2 regions of the Bradyrhizobium sp. USDA 4473 genome follow, and region 2 is predicted to be linked to the other one. Evidence: riboswitches for the same ligand, from Rfam matches in the RefSeq annotation. Region 2 holds a riboswitch; the other holds the start of a gene.
What was found. A riboswitch is a leader RNA that binds a small molecule or an ion and turns the genes downstream of it on or off. The one in region 2 is predicted to bind glycine.
Positions count from the first base shown of each region.

Region 1: it holds a riboswitch for glycine, as region 2 does, so the genes downstream of both, ACVW17_RS22890 (D-amino acid dehydrogenase) here and gcvT (glycine cleavage system aminomethyltransferase GcvT) in region 2, are expected to answer to the same signal.

Region 1 is NZ_JBSSGE010000001.1:4,907,503-4,910,905, forward strand. It holds partial or broken gene ACVW17_RS22890 (D-amino acid dehydrogenase) at 1-1,162, opposite strand, end outside; glycine riboswitch at 1,232-1,347, opposite strand; glycine riboswitch at 1,351-1,457, opposite strand; gene ACVW17_RS22895 (M20/M25/M40 family metallo-hydrolase) at 1,543-2,673, opposite strand; partial or broken gene ACVW17_RS22900 (ABC transporter substrate-binding protein) at 2,940-3,403, shown strand, end outside.
Region 2 is NZ_JBSSGE010000001.1:4,767,977-4,771,379, reverse strand. It holds gene alaS (alanine--tRNA ligase) at 1-919, opposite strand, end outside; glycine riboswitch at 1,120-1,212, shown strand; gene gcvT (glycine cleavage system aminomethyltransferase GcvT) at 1,355-2,500, shown strand; gene gcvH (glycine cleavage system protein GcvH) at 2,514-2,879, shown strand; gene gcvP (aminomethyl-transferring glycine dehydrogenase) at 3,036-3,403, shown strand, end outside.

The sequences.
Region 1 (3,403 bases), 140 kb from region 2:
GGTGTTGTAGAACACGCCTGGAATCCGGCCGGCGCGCACCACCGGGCATCATGTTCGGCATCATCGGACGCAGCCCCGCCCACGGCACGACTTTGGATGTATCGACCCCGGGGAAATGATGGCGCACCCAATCCACCAGCGGCTGGATGCGGTCGGCCCTGATATCGCGGTTGAAGCCGTTGAACTCGGCGGTGCCGGCAATGCGGAAGCGGTCGGCGCCGAGCCTGCTGGTGACGATCTTGGCGGCTTCGTCGAGCAGACTGACGGTCGGCGCGGCGTCCCGGCTTTGCGGCGCATCGAGCTGCACCGTGATCGAATAGCCCTTCACCGGATAGACGTTGACGCGGTCGTTGAGTAAGCCCGCGAAGCGGCGGCTCGCCACGCCCGCGCAAATCACGAGGCCGTCGGCCTGCAATTCGTGCCGCGTCGCGGGCTCGGCATCGTGCGACGCGGTTTCGTTCCAGCCGATGCGGAAGCCGTCGTCGCCGCGCGCGACCGTGTCGACGTCGGCCTCATGGATGAAGCTCGCGCCGCGCCGCGCACAAGCCTCGGCGAGGCCGCGCGTGAACTTGTGGATATCGCCGGTGGCGTCGGACGGCGTGAAGAAGCCACCATAGCAGGCGGTTTGCAGCGCGGGTTCGATGCTGCGGATCTCGTCCGGTGTCACCGGCCGGCGGTCGAGCCCGCCTTGCTGCAGCAAGGTGTTGACCCGCAGGCCTGCCTCGAAGCCGGCCTTGTCGTGATAGACGTGCAGGATGCCGCGGCGTTCGAGATCGAAGGCGATGTTCTCGCGCTCGGCGATCGAGAACAGATGCTTGCGCGCTTCGATGGCGAGCCGCGTGGTCTCGATGGTGTTGCTGCGATAGCGCGCGATGCCACCGACGAACTCGCCGATCCAGGAATATTTGTGCCAGCTCGGCTTCGGGTTCATCAAGAGCGGCGCGTCGCTTCTCAGCATCCAGCGCAGCCCCTTGAGAATGGTCGCCGCGCTGTTCCAGACTTCGGCGTTGCTGGCGGACAACTGTCCGCCATTGGCGAATGAGGTTTCCATCGCGGCGTAGCGATGCCTGTCGAGCACAGTCACCTTGTAGCCGCGTTCGAGCAGGGCATAGGCCGTCGTCACGCCGGTGATGCCGGCGCCAATGATCGCAATGTGAGGCATGATGGTCTTCAGGCTCCCGTGTTGTTAGAGTCGCCGAACCACCGGTGAAACCGGGTGTTTCGACGCCCCATCTGTCACGGTACCTGAGAGCTTGATCCGCACCGGGCCGGGGCCCGGACGCGAACTATCCCCTTCGGTGGACGTCACGGCCCTTGATCTGCGGCCATGTCCGTCTCTCTCCAGATCGTCCTGACGATACAGTCCTTTTGCCTGAGAGTTTCCGGGGCGGTTGCTCCATCGGCGCCGAAGCTGACAACACGAATGTTGTCGCCTCGATCTCTCCCGCATCGTCGCGTTGGACGGCCGGACCGTAGGCGAAGCCTTAAAATTGGACAAGGCTAAATTTCGATCCGGCAGTGCCAACGTGTTGTGCAGTGCAATCAGTCCAGCGTCGCCAGCAGCGCCGCCATCAGGCGGCCGCGCTCGGCCAGGCTGTCGACCTCGATATGCTCGTTGAGCGTATGTGCATCGGCGCCGCGAACGCCGAGACCATCGAGCGTGGGGATGCCCATCGCACCGGTGAAGTTGCCGTCCGATCCACCGCCGGCGCTGCCGTGCGGAAGATCGAGGCCCATCCCGGCCGCAAGGCCCTTTGCCTTTTCGTATAGAGCCATGGTGCCGGCATCCGGCTCCCACACCGGGCGCGTGACGCCGCGCGTCACCTTGAAGGTTACGTCGTTGGCGGTGCCGGACAGCGCCAGCATGCGTTCGACGCCGCGATCGAGATCGGCCTGCCGCTTGGCCATGCTGAGCGCTTCGCCGGTGCAGGTCGTGGCGACGCAATTGACCCACTGGCCGCCATGCACGATGCCGACCGAGAAGGTGCAGTCCTCGGTGGTCATGCCGTCGATGGCGATGATTTGACGGGCCATTTCGCGGATCGCGGAGCGGCCGGAGGACAGCGTCGCGCCGGCATGGCTCGGCTTGCCGGTGGCTTCCAGATTGAAGCGCGCGATCGCGTAGCGGCCGGTGACGACACCGTTGTTCGGCCGGCCGGGCTCCGGCACCAGCACATATTTGTTGCGCGCGGCTTCCGCCTCGATGATGTCGCGCGTCGACGGTGTGCCGACCTCTTCATCGGGTGTGAACAGCACGGTGATCGGCAACGGCGTCGTGAAGGACGCGCGGGCCAATTGCCTGATGGCCTCGATCGACAGATAGTTGCCGCCCTTCATGTCGAAGATGCCGGGCCCGAAGCATTTGTTGCCTTCGCGGCGCCATTTGAGCTTCTCAATGGTGCCGACCGGGTGCACGGTGTCGAGATGGCCTGATATCAGGATGCCGGGCTGACCCTGCTTCGGATGCGGAAAGCGGGCGCGGACGCAGCCGGCAAAGCCCTGGCGTCCGGCGATGCGTTCGATCGTCGCACCCATGACCGCCATCTCGCGCGCGGCGAGATCGAGCATGCGCTCGACCGCAGCCGCGTCCCAGGTCGGGCTCTCGCATTCCACCCAGCTGCGCAGGCCCTGCAGCATCGCTTCGGAGTCAAAGGGGAGATTGGCGGGGTTCATCGTTGTTCTCTCTTGTTGTTCTGACGGCGCCGGCATCGCGCGGCGCTCACGAAAATCTCCGCCGACGATTTTGTAAAGCCAAAATCCGGCCCGCGGCCTCATTCGTTTGTGTACGTCCGATCCGGATCGAAACCGATTGACGCGCTTGGCGCTTGGTGCAAGTCTCGATTTCACAAGCCATACAGCATGTTAGTTCGCCTAAATAACGGACCGCATGCATAACGAATAAGCCGGCTTTGACCAGTTACACGTCAGGAGAGATTTGCATGTTCCCTATCTCGCGTTGGAAACGCCGCACGCTCGCGGCTGCGTTGTCGGCGCTTGCGCTGTCATTCGCACCGCAGGAATTGTCGTTTGCGCCGCAGGCGATGGGCCGCGGACAAGACCATCACCGCGGTGATGCATTCGGACCTGCGCGTCATCGATCCGATTCTAACCACAGCCTATATCACGCGCGACCACGGCTACATGATCTACGACACGCTGCTGGCGACGGATGCCAACTTCAAGATCCAGCCGCAGATGGCGGACTGGAAGGTCTCCGACGACAAGCTCACCTACACGTTCACGCTGCGCGACGGCCTGAAGTGGCACGATGGAGCGCCGGTGACGGCCGAAGACTGCGTCGCTTCGCTGAAGCGCTGGGCCAAGGTCGACGGCATGGGCCAGAAGCTGATGGACTTCACGGCGAGCATCGAAGCCACCGACGCAAAGACGATCACGCTGAAGC
Region 2 (3,403 bases):
GCATGATCCGGCGCAGCACGTAGCCGCGGCCCTCATTCGACGGCAGCACGCCGTCGGCGATCAGGAACGCCGACGAGCGCAGATGGTCGGCGATGACGCGATACGACGCGACGTTCTGCGCGTTCGGCTCATGGCCGAGCGCCGACGAGGCTGCGTCGATCAGATGGCGGAACAGATCGGTCTCGAACACGCTCTCGACGCCCTGCAGGATGCAGGCCATGCGCTCGAGGCCCATGCCGGTGTCGATCGAGGGGCGCGGCAGCGCCACGCGCTCCTCCTTCGTCACCTGCTCGTATTGCATGAACACCAGATTCCAGAACTCGAGGAAGCGATCGCCGTCCTCCTCGGGGCTACCCGGAGGTCCGCCCCAGATGTGCTCGCCGCGATCGATGAAGATCTCGGAGCACGGACCGCAGGGACCGGTATCGCCCATCGCCCAGAAATTGTCCGAGGTCGGGATGCGGATGATGCGGTCGTCCGAGAAGCCCGCGATCTTCTTCCAGTAGCCGGCCGCCTCGTCGTCGGTGTGGTAGACCGTGACCAGCAGCTTGTCCTTCTTCAGCCCGAAATCCCTGGTGATCAGATTCCAGGCGAGCTCGATCGCGCGCTCCTTGAAGTAGTCGCCGAACGAGAAGTTGCCGAGCATCTCGAAGAAGGTGAGATGGCGCGCGGTGTAGCCGACATTGTCGAGGTCGTTATGCTTGCCGCCGGCGCGCACGCATTTCTGCGACGTCGTGGCGCGCTGATAGCCGCGCTTCTCGACGCCGGTGAAGACGTTCTTGAACTGCACCATGCCGGCATTGGTGAACATCAGGGTCGGGTCGTTGCGCGGCACCAGCGGCGACGAGGCCACGATCTCGTGGCCGTTCGCCTTGAAGAAGTTCAGAAATGTCGACCTGATGTCGTTGACGCTGCTCATGTTCATCCAATCGGAAAAAGGGGCCGGCCAGCCGCAAAAAGGCGTCATTTTCCGGCCGAACGCTTTTAGACATTGCCAGCTGCGGTGTCCAGAAACTGTGCAGCCGGATCATGGGCTTGCCGCAACAGCACAAAGCCCGTTGATAGTCGTCCGGGTGCGTTGACAGCCTTGGCGGGGCCGTGTTTTGGTCCTACCTGTAAGTAGTCACGTCGGGAGAGACTGGCCCTGTCCTGGGCCGGCGCCGAAGGAGCAACCGCCCCGGAAACTCTCAGGCAAAAGGACCGCGTGACGTCTGACATCTGGAAAGAGGCGCTGGGGTTCTCCCCGATTGCGTCCGCCGACGGGATAATACTCTCAGGCACAGCGACAGATGGGGCTTTCTGCAGGTTTCTCAAGGGGAAATAGGTCCCCGGCGGGAACCGCGAGGGCCCTGTGATGCTTGTGCGCGAAACTTCCCCGCTGAAACAGACCCCGCTGCACGCGCTGCATCTGGCGCGCGGCGCCAAGATGGTGCCGTTCGCCGGCTATGACATGCCGGTGCAATACACGGCCGGCGTGCTGAGGGAGCATTTGCACACCCGCAAGGACGCCGGTCTGTTCGACGTGTCCCACATGGGACAGCTCGTGCTGAAGGCCAAATCCGGCAAGATCGCAGACGCGGCGCTCGCGCTGGAAAAACTGGTGCCGCAGGACATCGTCGGCATCGCGCCGGGACGGCAGCGCTACGCGCAATTCACCAACAAGGACGGCGGCCTGCTCGACGATTTGATGGTGGCGAATTTCGGCGATCATCTATTCCTGGTGGTCAACGCCGCCTGCAAGGACGCGGACGAGGCGCATCTGCGAGCGAATCTTTCCGACAGCTGCGAGATCGTGTCGCTGGCCGACCGCGCGCTGATCGCGCTGCAGGGGCCGAAAGCGGAAGCGGCACTGGCAAAGCTTTGTCCAGATGTCAGTTCGATGAAATTCATGGACGCCGGCCCGCGCCGCGTCGCCGAGATCGACTGCTTCGTCTCGCGCTCCGGTTACACCGGCGAGGACGGCTTTGAGATTTCAGTACCCGCGGACAAGGCGGAAGCCCTGGTCACCGCGCTGCTCGACAATCCCGACGTGCTGCCGATCGGGCTCGGCGCGCGCGACAGCCTGCGGCTCGAAGCCGGGCTCTGCCTCTACGGTCACGATATCGACACCACCACCACGCCGGTCGAAGGCGCGCTGGAATGGTCGGTGCAGAAGGTCCGCCGCAGCGGCGGCGCCCGCGCCGGCGGCTTTCCCGGCGCCGACAAGATCCTCGCGCAATTCGCTGATGGCGCCACCCGCCGCCGCGTCGGCTTAAGGCCCGATGGCCGTGCGCCGGTGCGCGAAGGCGCCGCGCTGTTTGCCGACGCCAGCTCGACCGAGCAGATCGGCAAGGTGACCTCGGGCGGCTTCGGCCCGAGCCTCAATGCGCCGGTTGCGATGGGCTATCTGCCGACCGCCCTCTCCGCGCTCGGCACCACCGTTTTCGCCGAAGTGCGCGGCCAGCGGCTGCCGCTGAAAGTCGCCGCAACGCCCTTCATCCCCAATACCTACAAACGCTGAAGGATCGATCCCCATGACGACGCTGTACACGTCCGACCACGAATGGCTCCGCATCGAGGGCGATGTCGCCACGATCGGGATTACCGATTATGCGCAATCGCAGCTCGGCGACGTGGTGTTCGTCGAACTGCCCAAGATCGGCCGCAGCCTGAAAAAGGCCGAGGCCGCCGCCGTCGTCGAATCCGTCAAGGCCGCCTCCGACGTCTATGCGCCGATCACCGGCGAAGTGGTCGAGGTCAACGAGGCGCTCACGGCCGATCCCGCGCTGGTCAATTCGGATGCCGGCGGCAAGGCCTGGTTCTTCAAGCTGAAGATATCAGACAAGGGCGAGCTCGGCGGCCTGATGGATGAAGCCGCCTACGCCGCGCACACCGCCTGAGAGAATGAAGCAGATTGCGACCACACACTCCCTGTCATCGCCCGACTTGATCGGGCGACCCAGTACGCCGCGGCCCTTCAGCTTAACCACTGCTGTCCCGGCGTACTGGATACCCCGCTTTTGCGGGGTATGACGGCTGACAACGAGGACCCCGTCATGAACGCGCCCTTCAAGCCGATCAACGAAGCCGTCACCGATTTCGTCCGCCGCCACATCGGACCGTCACCGCGCGACGTCAACGCAATGCTGGAGACGGTGGGCGCCGCGAGCCTGCAAGCGCTGATGAACGAGACGCTGCCGGCGTCGATCCGCCAGAAGGCGCCGCTCGATCTCGGCCGCGCGCTGAGCGAGACCGAGGCGCTCGCGCATATGAGCGAGCTCGCCGCGCAGAACCAGGTGTTCACGTCGCTGATCGGACAGGGCTATTCCGGCACCATCCTGCCGGCGGTGATCCAGCGCAACATCCTGGAGAACCCGGCCTGGTACACCGCCTATACGCCGTATCAGCCGGAGATCAGCCAGGG